DNA from 3 places in the Ensifer sp. Root142 genome. Region 3 is predicted to be linked to each of the others. Evidence: predicted binding sites of a transcription regulator. Region 3 holds the regulator's gene; each other region holds the start of a gene.
The links. Region 3 encodes LexA, which represses DNA repair genes until DNA is damaged. Its sites were predicted from a motif close to TGTTCNNNNTGTGTTCNG; they were not measured.

Region 1: ruvC (crossover junction endodeoxyribonuclease RuvC) is a predicted target of LexA. The motif match lies at 1,725-1,742, and genes of this name have one in related genera.
Region 2: uvrA (excinuclease ABC subunit UvrA) is a predicted target of LexA. The motif match lies at 2,205-2,222, and genes of this name have one in related genera.

What each region holds. Positions count from the first base shown of each region.
Region 1 covers NZ_LMFK01000048.1:119,739-123,014, reverse strand. The annotation lists gene ASD52_RS34185 (HAD hydrolase-like protein) at 1-607, shown strand, start outside; gene ASD52_RS34180 (LLM class flavin-dependent oxidoreductase) at 612-1,613, opposite strand; gene ruvC (crossover junction endodeoxyribonuclease RuvC) at 1,786-2,298, shown strand; gene ruvA (Holliday junction branch migration protein RuvA) at 2,371-2,988, shown strand; gene ruvB (Holliday junction branch migration DNA helicase RuvB) at 3,076-3,276, shown strand, end outside.
Region 2 covers NZ_LMFK01000044.1:40,181-43,456, reverse strand. The annotation lists gene uvrA (excinuclease ABC subunit UvrA) at 1-2,080, opposite strand, end outside; gene ASD52_RS28785 (single-stranded DNA-binding protein) at 2,361-2,909, shown strand; gene ASD52_RS28780 (MarC family protein) at 3,172-3,276, opposite strand, start outside.
Region 3 covers NZ_LMFK01000023.1:12,864-16,139, forward strand. The annotation lists gene ASD52_RS21105 (hypothetical protein) at 408-695, shown strand; gene ASD52_RS21110 (hypothetical protein) at 754-993, opposite strand; gene lexA (transcriptional repressor LexA) at 1,174-1,890, shown strand; gene ASD52_RS21120 (hypothetical protein) at 2,110-2,442, opposite strand; gene ASD52_RS39425 (hypothetical protein) at 3,086-3,232, opposite strand.

The sequences.
Region 1 (3,276 bases), on a different contig from region 3:
CGACGGTACACTCGCCGATACGGCGGAGCTGTTCATGGCGGCGAGCAACCTTGCTGCCGCGCGCTTCGGGTTTCGCCAGCTCACGGTCGAGGAGTTCAAGGGGCTGCGCGCCATGGGCAGTCGCGAGATCATCGCGCATCTCGGCGTACCGATGTGGAAACTGCCGCAGATCGCCACTTTCATGCGGCAGGAAATGGCCGCCCAGGCTCGGGCCATCCAGCTTTTCCCCGGCGTTTCGGGCATGCTGACGGCGCTGAAGTCGGCTGGCATCGGCATCGCGGTCGTCAGTTCGAATGGCGAAGCGGCCGTTCGCAAGGCGCTAGGCGAGACCGCTGGCGCTATCGACCTGTTCGAATGCGGCGCCACGCTGTTCGGCAAGGCGCAGCATTTCAAGAGGGTCGTCAAGTTTGCTGGTATCGATCCTTCGCGGATGCTTGCGATCGGCGACGAGGCTCGCGACATCGAGGCAGCCCGCAAAGTACGCATTGCGGCGGGCGCCGTCGGCTGGGGTTACGCCGATCCCGCGTTTCTGAAATCGCTCGGGCCGGATCGTTTCTTCGATCGCATCGACGAGATCCTGCCGGCCTTTCGGGGCGCGAACGGCTGATCAGTCAGGCCGCCTTGGCAAGCTCCTGCTGCGCTTCGGCGAAAAGCCGAAGCGACTTGAGCCGGGCATCCATGTCGAAGATCGGCATGGAGATGATCAGTTCGTCGGCCTTGGTCTGGTCGAGGAACGTTTCGATCTTTCTGCGGATCGTCTCCGGCCCGCCGACGATGGCATAGGACATCGCATGATCGACAAAGATCTTCTCGTCCGAACTCCATAGCCCGTCCATGGATGCGACCGGTGCCGGGAACCGGCCGCGGGCGTTGCGCCGCAGGGCGACAAAGGATTGCTGCATCGACGTGAAGAGGTAGTTCGCCTCCTCGTCGGTGGCAGCTGCCACGCCCATGACGCCGACCATCACGTGCGGCTTGTCCAGCGTCTCCGAGGGCGTGAAGCGCTCGCGATAGATCTCGAGCGCCGACAGCAGCATGTCGGGCGCGAAATGCGAGGCAAAGGCAAAGGGCAAACCGAGCATGCCGGCGAGATGGGCGCTGTAGTGGCTCGATCCGAGCAGCCAGATCGGCACATTGGTGTCGGAACCCGGAACCGCGATGATCTTCTGATCCTCGGCGATGGGGCCGAGCAGTGCCTGCAGTTCGACGACGTCATTGGGGAAGTTGTTGGCGCTCGCCTCCATATTGCGGCGGAGCGCCTGGGCGGTGCGCATGTCGGTGCCCGGCGCCCGCCCAAGCCCGAGATCGATCCGGCCGGGATAAAGGGCGGCAAGTGTGCCGAACTGCTCGGCAATCACCAGCGGCGAATGGTTCGGCAACATGATACCGCCGGAGCCGACGCGGATCGTCTTCGTTCCCGCTGCGACATGGGAGATGACAATCGAGGTCGCAGCGCTGGCAATGCCCTTCATGCCGTGGTGTTCGGCCAGCCAGAACCGCTTGTAGCCGTTTTCTTCGGCCGCCTGCGCCAAGAGCCGCGAGTTTTCGAGCGATTGGGCGACGCTGCCGCCTTCGGTGATCGGGGAGAGATCGAGGACGGAGAAAGACGCCATGAGCAAGGCCCTTTATTGAGCGAAATTGATTGAATGGCTATGTAAGGTCAAAATTCCTCAATCCAAGGGTAGTGCTCGAGATTTCCGGCAGCCGCGTTTGCCTTATGTGGATGTTTTTGTTTTGTTCACTTTTTGCTGGCAGCGTCCGGACACGCAGCATAGGGTGAAATTCATGCAGACCACGATTCGCATCATCGGCATCGATCCGGGCCTCCGCCGTACCGGCTGGGGTATCATCGAAACGCTTGGCAATTCGCTGCGGTTCGTTGCCTCCGGCACCGTGACCTCGGATGGCGACATGGATCTCGCTTCGCGGCTCTGCCAGCTGCATGATGGCCTGGCGGAAGTCGTGCACAGCTATCAGCCGGACGAGGCTGCGGTGGAGCAGACCTTCGTCAACAAGGATGCAACGGCGACGCTGAAGCTCGGGCAGGCGCGCGGCATCGCCATGCTGGTGCCGGCGCGCGCGGGCTTGAGGGTTGCCGAATACGCGCCGAACGCGGTCAAGAAGGCCGTCATCGGTGTCGGTCACGGTGAAAAGCAGCAGATCCACATGATGCTGAAGGTTCTGATGCCGAAGGCCGAGTTCAAGGGCAACGATGCTGCCGACGCGCTCGCGATCGCCATTTGCCACGCGCACAACCGCCTGTCGGTGACCAGCCGGCTTGCGGCCCTGATGGGGTAGTTGCGCTGCTGCCGTTAATTTCCGATGGTCGGTCCGATCATCCCGCAATCCATCCATGAGAGACGACGCCACATGATCGGCAAATTGAAGGGTACTATCGACGAAATCGGCGAGGATCATGTCGTTCTCGACGTGCATGGCGTCGGCTATGTCGCCCATTGTTCGGCGCGCACATTGTCGAAGCTGGGTTCGGCGGGGGAGGCGGCGGTGCTGTTTATCGAGACCTATGTGCGCGAGGACCAGTTGAAGCTGTTCGGCTTCCTGACGGCGCTGGAGCGTGAGTGGTTCCGGCTGTTGCAGAGCGTCCAGGGGGTGGGCTCCAAGGTTGCGCTCGCCCTCTTGTCGACGCTGACGCCGGGCGAGCTTGCAAACGCGATTGCGCTGCAGGACAAGACCTCGGTATCGCGGGCGCCGGGCGTCGGCCCGAAGGTGGCGGTGCGCATCGTCACCGAATTGAAGAACAAGGCGCCGGCGTTTGCCGGCGAAATGTCCGGCACGATCGGCCTCAAGCAGGAGCTTGGCGAGGGTGTTGCCTCGGCGCCGGTTTCAGACGCGGTGTCGGCGTTGACCAACCTCGGCTATTCCCGCGACCAGGCTGCAAATGCGGTTGCCGCGGCGCTGAAGAACGGCGGCGAGGATGCCGACAGTGCCAAGCTGATCCGGCTGGGTCTCAAGGAACTGGCGCGATGAATCCTTGCGTTGTCGTGCCGGCCGATGCAAAACGGGCATTCTCTTTGACACCACGCGCAAGCATGCCCGATCGATTGGAACGGATGGATGACTGAAGCCGCACGTCTGATAACGCCGGAAAAGCGCGGCGAAGATCTCGATGCGACCATGCGTCCGCAGTCGCTGGACGAATTCACCGGCCAGGCGGAAGCCCGCGCCAACCTGAAGATCTTCATCGAGGCGGCGAAGAACCGCGGCGAAGCGCTCGATCACGTGCTGTTCGTCGGGCCGCCCGGTCTGGGCAAGACG
Region 2 (3,276 bases), on a different contig from region 3:
GTTCGGCCGGGTTTTCGCGCGCGCCCATGATACGGCGGGCGGCGGCCTTGTAGAGCGTCTCGATCAGGAAGGTGGACTTGCCGCCACCGGACACGCCCGTAACCGCGGTGAAAATGCCGAGCGGAATGGACGCCGTGACGTTCTTCAGGTTGTTGGCGCGTGCACCGACGACGGTGATTTCCTTTTTCTTTTTCGCCTTGCGGCGTTCGCTCGGGACGGCAACCGACAGTTCACCGGAGAGATACTTGCCGGTCAGCGACTTCGGATTGGACATCACGTCGGCAGGCGAACCCTGGGCGATGACCTCGCCGCCATGGATGCCGGCGGCCGGGCCGATGTCGACGACATAGTCGGCCGTCAGGATAGCGTCCTCGTCATGCTCGACGACGATGACCGTGTTGCCGATGTCGCGCAAATGGCGCAGCGTCTCGAGCAGGCGGGCGTTGTCGCGCTGGTGCAGGCCGATCGACGGTTCGTCGAGCACGTAGAGCACGCCCGTCAGACCAGAGCCGATCTGCGATGCCAAGCGAATACGCTGGCTTTCACCACCCGACAGCGTGCCGGAGTTGCGCGACAGGCTGAGATATTCGAGACCGACATCGTTGAGGAACCGCAGGCGGTCGCGGATCTCCTTGAGGATGCGAACGGCGATCTCGTTCTGCTTGGTGTTGAGATGTCCCGGCAATGCCTCGAACCAGTCCCGTGCGATGCGGATCGACATCTCGGTGACCTGGCCGATATGCAGCGTGTCGATCTTGACGGCGAGCGCCTCCGGCTTCAGGCGGAAGCCAGCGCAGGCCGGGCAGGGGGCAGCCGACATATAGCGCTCGATCTCCTCGCGCGCCCAGGCGCTGTCGGTTTCCTTCCAGCGGCGCTCGAGGTTGGGCACGATGCCTTCGAAATTCTTGGTGGTGTTGTAGGAGCGAGCGCCGTCTTCATAATGAAAGACGATCTTCTCTTCGGTGCCGTGCAGGATGGCTTTCTGCGCGTCGACGGACAGTTCGCTCCAGCGATTGCCGAGCTTGAATCCGAAAACCTTGCCGAGCGCTTCCAGCGTCTGGTTGTAATAGGGCGACGACGATTTGGCCCAAGGCGCGATCGCGCCATCACGCAGCGTCCTGTTATGCTCTGGTACGATCAGCGCCTCGTCGATCTTCTGCTGGCTGCCGAGGCCATCGCAGGTCGGGCAGGCACCGAAGGGATTGTTGAATGAGAACAGGCGCGGCTCGATCTCGGAAATCGTAAAGCCGGAGACCGGGCAGGCGAACTTTTCCGAAAACAGCACGCGCTCATGGGTTTCGTTGAGCGACTTGTTGGCCGAGCCACCGGCCGCGGTTTCTTCCGGCGGCAGCGGCTTGTCGGCGAATTCGGCAACGGCGAGACCGTCGGCCAGCGTCAGGCATGTTTCCAAGCTGTCAGCAAGCCGCGAGGCGAGATCGGGCCGCACGACGACACGGTCGACGACGACGTCGATGTCATGCTTGTACTTCTTGTCGAGGGCAGGAACCTCGGCGATCTCGTAGAAGGTGCCGTCGACCTTAACGCGCTGAAAGCCCTTCTTCATCAGTTCGGCGAGTTCCTTCTTGTACTCGCCCTTACGGCCGCGCACGAGCGGCGCAAGAATATAAAGACGCGTGCCTTCGCCGAAGGCGAGCACACGGTCGACCATCTGGCTGACTGTCTGGCTTTCGATCGGCAGGCCGGTCGCCGGCGAATAGGGCACACCGACGCGCGCAAACAGCAGGCGCATGTAGTCGTAGATCTCGGTCACGGTGCCGACCGTCGAGCGCGGGTTGCGCGAGGTCGTCTTCTGCTCGATCGAGATTGCCGGCGACAGGCCGTCGATCTGGTCGACATCCGGCTTCTGCATCATCTCGAGGAACTGGCGCGCATAGGCAGACAGGCTCTCAACGTAGCGACGCTGGCCTTCGGCATAGATCGTATCGAAGGCGAGCGACGACTTGCCGGAGCCGGAAAGCCCTGTCATCACGATCAGCTTGTTGCGCGGCAGATCGAGATCGATGCCCTTGAGATTGTGCTCGCGCGCGCCACGAATGGAGATGGTCTTGAGTTCGCTCATCGGAAGCCAGCTTTTGCATGTCGGTTGAAAGCCCCCTATGTAATGACGCTAACGCCCATGTCGAGGCGCAATCGGCAAAACTGGTGGCCATTTCGATTCGGTTGACAGGATCATAGGGAAATATTAGAACAAAGAAAGAACAAACAACACGCAAATCGACTAAATCTGTTGTGGATTATGTACGATGCGGGGCGTATCCGCGGCAGCGGACCGCTAAGATACGCGTTCTTGAAATTCGAAAGCCGTGCCGGCGGCGCGGCAAAACCACGGGAAAAGCAATATGGCTGGTAGCGTCAACAAGGTGATCTTGGTCGGAAACGTCGGGGCGGACCCGGAAATCCGGCGCACGCAGGACGGCCGGCCGATCGCCAACCTGCGCATTGCCACATCGGAAACCTGGCGTGACCGCAACAGCGGCGAGCGCAAGGAAAAGACCGAATGGCACACCGTCGTCGTCTTCAACGAAGGCCTGTGCAAGGTCGTCGAGCAATACGTCAAGAAGGGCGCGAAGCTCTATATCGAAGGCGCGCTGCAGACCCGCAAATGGCAGGACCAGACGGGCAATGATCGTTACTCGACCGAAATCGTGCTGCAGGGCTTCAACTCGACGCTGACCATGCTTGATGGTCGCGGCGAGGGCGGCGGCTCCGGCGCCGGCCGTGGCGGCTCCAGCGATTTCGGTGGCGGCGCTGGCGGCGGCTACGACGACTACGATCAGCAGCCGCGCCAGTCCTCCGGCGGCGGTCGCTCCGGCGGCGGCCAGGGTGGTCAGGGCAGCCAGAGTGGCGGCAACTTCTCGCGCGATCTCGACGACGACATCCCGTTCTGAGCCACGCGAACACGGCGATTTTCAGTTGCGGACGCCCTTTGGTGAGCAGACTGGAACGGCACGGGCCTTTAATGGCAATATCGTGACATTGAAAAAGGGCCGGGAAACCGGCCCTTTTTGCGTTCGAATGAACGTTTCTGTCGGTTGGAGCATTTCCAGGAAAAGTGCGAAGCGGTTTTCCGTCCGGAAGTGCGTATGACCAGGAGACGGGACGCTTCCGCAACTCTATCCAAAGCGGAAGCGCTCAAACGTCCCGATGGCCTCAGACCGCCATTGCCGATTTCACGCCGTCGACGACGAACTGGACTGCAAGTGCCGCCAGGATGACCCCAAGCAGGCGCGTGAGGATTGCCCGGCCGGTGACGCC
Region 3 (3,276 bases):
TCCCGGCGCGACTGGTCGAGCACCCGCGGTCAGATGCCGGTTTCGTAGCGCGTTTGAACATCGTATGTATTTGGCTGGAGATGCGAAGATCGCTACAGGCGGATGCCGCTGGCCACTCGCACTCCATTACGGCGTCCAACATCATCGGAAGCATTTGCGGCGGGTATTGTTGATCAGCTGCCAGCGCCACGCTTTGAGGCGGGCGCCGGAAAATCGAAAACGCCAACGCACCTCACGCCAATCTTTGTGCCTTCATTGCCACAGCTTGAGCACCAGTGCTCGCCTTTCGCAAAGAACTGTTGAACACGGCACAGTGCCCGGCATGCTTGCTGGACTTCGGAACGAAAGCACGGTTCACATCGTTAACCAAACCATCGCCGCCACCTCTGATCTAGTGGACGTTCACCGTGCTTGCAGCCTTGCTTATCGCCTCGATTATCGCATCGCCTAACATCGCCCTCAGCGCTGCCACGGTCGACGACCTGCAAGCCGACTTCGAAACGGCCGTGCCCTGCCAGCAGATAGACGGCCGGAACGTTTGGAAGGGAACGATCGCCTACTACATCCAGTCCTTCGTCTATCAAGGCGACACGCCGGTCGCGACCGAAGCGGCCGACGCTGTGCTGCCGGAGGACAACTCCGCGGAAACCGTCAAGGAATTCGAGGACGCCTGCTCCGCGACGCAGCCGGCCTGATTCAGGCCTCCTCTAGCAGATCGCCCATCGATATTTCTGCTGATCCCTTGATGGCAGGCTATTTCCACTGCGTCCCATCGGCCGCGGCGCAACCGTGCGGCGGGTGTCCGTTGCCAAATGTCAGCTTCAGCCGGTCACAACCCCATTGATTGAGCGGCCCGGGCATCGCCGCATTCAACGCGATACCAACTTCGTCAAACGGGCTCTGCTTGTTATCCACGTATTGATACCAGCGAAACCCAAGGATCGCGGTCGCGGCGACAACGATGGTCAGCAAGATTTGAATCAGCTTCGTCATTAAACCCTCATTCCATAAACGGAAGGAGGCATATCAGCCTCGCGCGGCGCGTGCAGCGACGAGTTGGTCAATCTGCGCTTGATTGAACCAACATTCACAGAATTTTAGGCACTTGCGGAACACATATGGAACAGATAGTGTCTGTTCTTGATTTGTTTCACGCCTCTGGAGCGACTTGCCATGCTGACCCGCAAGCAACAGGAATTGCTTCTTTTCATCCATGAACGAATGAAGGAGTCCGGTGTACCGCCGTCCTTCGACGAGATGAAGGATGCACTCGACCTGGCATCCAAGTCGGGTATTCACCGGCTGATCACAGCGCTCGAGGAACGCGGCTTCATACGCCGGCTTCCCAACCGCGCCCGAGCGCTCGAAGTCATCAAACTGCCGGAAGCCTATGCTGCGAGCGCGCAGCCCCGTCGCGGGTTTTCGCCGAGCGTCATCGAGGGTAGCCTTGGCAAACCGCCCGCCCCTGCCCCCGCGGCGAAAACGCTGCCGGTTGCCGACAACAGCTCCGTGTCGGTTCCAGTGATGGGCCGCATTGCCGCCGGCGTGCCGATCTCGGCGATACAGAACAACACCCACGACATTACCGTGCCGCTCGATATGATCGGCAGCGGCGAGCACTACGCCCTTGAAGTGAAGGGTGATTCGATGATCGAGGCCGGCATTTTCGATGGCGATACGGTGATCATCCGCAATGCCACCACGGCCAATCCCGGCGATATCATCGTGGCACTAGTCGATGACGAGGAAGCAACGTTGAAACGCTTCCGGCGCAAGGGCGCTTCAATTGCTCTAGAGGCCGCCAACCCGGCCTATGAGACGCGCATCTTCGGGCCTGACCGGGTCAAGATTCAGGGCAAGCTCGTCGGCTTGATCCGCCGCTACCACTAAGCCCGTCTCACGCCAGCGCAATTCGAGGAAAAGTGCGGAGCGGTTTTCCGCCAGGAAATGCGTAAAAACAAATAGATAGAGCGCCTAGTGACTCCGTTTAAACCGGAAACGCTCTAGCCGCCTTCATGCCGGCCAGCCGCTCTCTTACTTCAACGTCTCGCCACATAGGGTAGCGAGACGGAGATTTTCGGATCGAGTGTTTTTCACGCTCGACGGATTTTACTCGTGAATCGAGTACTCGCCCAACTCGCAGAGATCCTGCTTGTCTTCAGTCGTGTCGAGACCGGAACCTTCTTCGAATTCAAAGCGCATGTCGTATTTGCAGACATCACGTCCGTCGGCGATGGTAATTTCCATGCTTTCGCCCGGATTAAGCACCTGCCGCCCGAAGACGTCGTCTTCCCACTGATCAACACCGACCGGCGATGTGTAGAAGTTCGTCAAAACGGCATTCGTCTTGTTCTTAAGCTGAAAGACGAGATCCTCAGCGCTTGCGGTGGCCGTCGTTACGGCAAGAATGGCAAGAGCAGTCAGGGCGATCTTATATTTCATTTTATGTCTTTTCCTCCATTGTTGGCTTTGTTTGACACTACCTATACGGGTCGCGCTGTTGGGATATTCATTCCCAGTTCTGTCTAGAGACAATATTTTCAGCACTGACAATAGTGACCGAATCACCATTTCGGGGCGCGTCCTCGCAAGGCCATGTCGTTGGCGACTGCGGACGTTCGCAAACTGGCGGGCAAGCGCAGCCCGGTCGAATTGCGCTTTGAAAACAGTGGTTGGCTGCGATGCGGGCAGCCTCGCTGCGCGTGTTGGACGCGCCGCATTGGCCCATGTTCCTTGCCCCCCGAAAACCGTACCTGCGTGCCGGCAGCATGTCCTTTGCGCAGGCACGCACAGCGTTTCACTTTCGACAATCGGGCTGCTATTGACGGAGAACCGCTTTAGCCAATCGCGCAGGCGCTGGGTGACTTGTTGCTTTCATCGTGCGAGGGGCTGAATCACGCGCTCGCCCGCCCTATCTACGTCACACTTTCGTTGACGCTCGCAACGAGCACGCGGCCGCTTACGCCACCGATGGCCGGTATTTCGACCGCCTTCGGATCTGCGTTCGCCTTGAACCTCGCGTGGGGCGTCGACCGCCAGCGGCATTCGCCGCTGCCAAACCTGTTGAGCGTGTGGCCGATGGCGCTCAATTCTCCTGAACGGAAACCCCGTCCTGGCCAATCTTGATCTCTACGCCGGTCGGTTTTGTTTCCTCGCGGTAGACATAGGCGCCGAGACCAATGACGGCGACGGCGAGCATGGCAATGATCAGATAGAGCCCATTACGGTTCATTCAGCAATTCCTCGCTTGGGTACGGTATGGGTAACTAGGTTCGT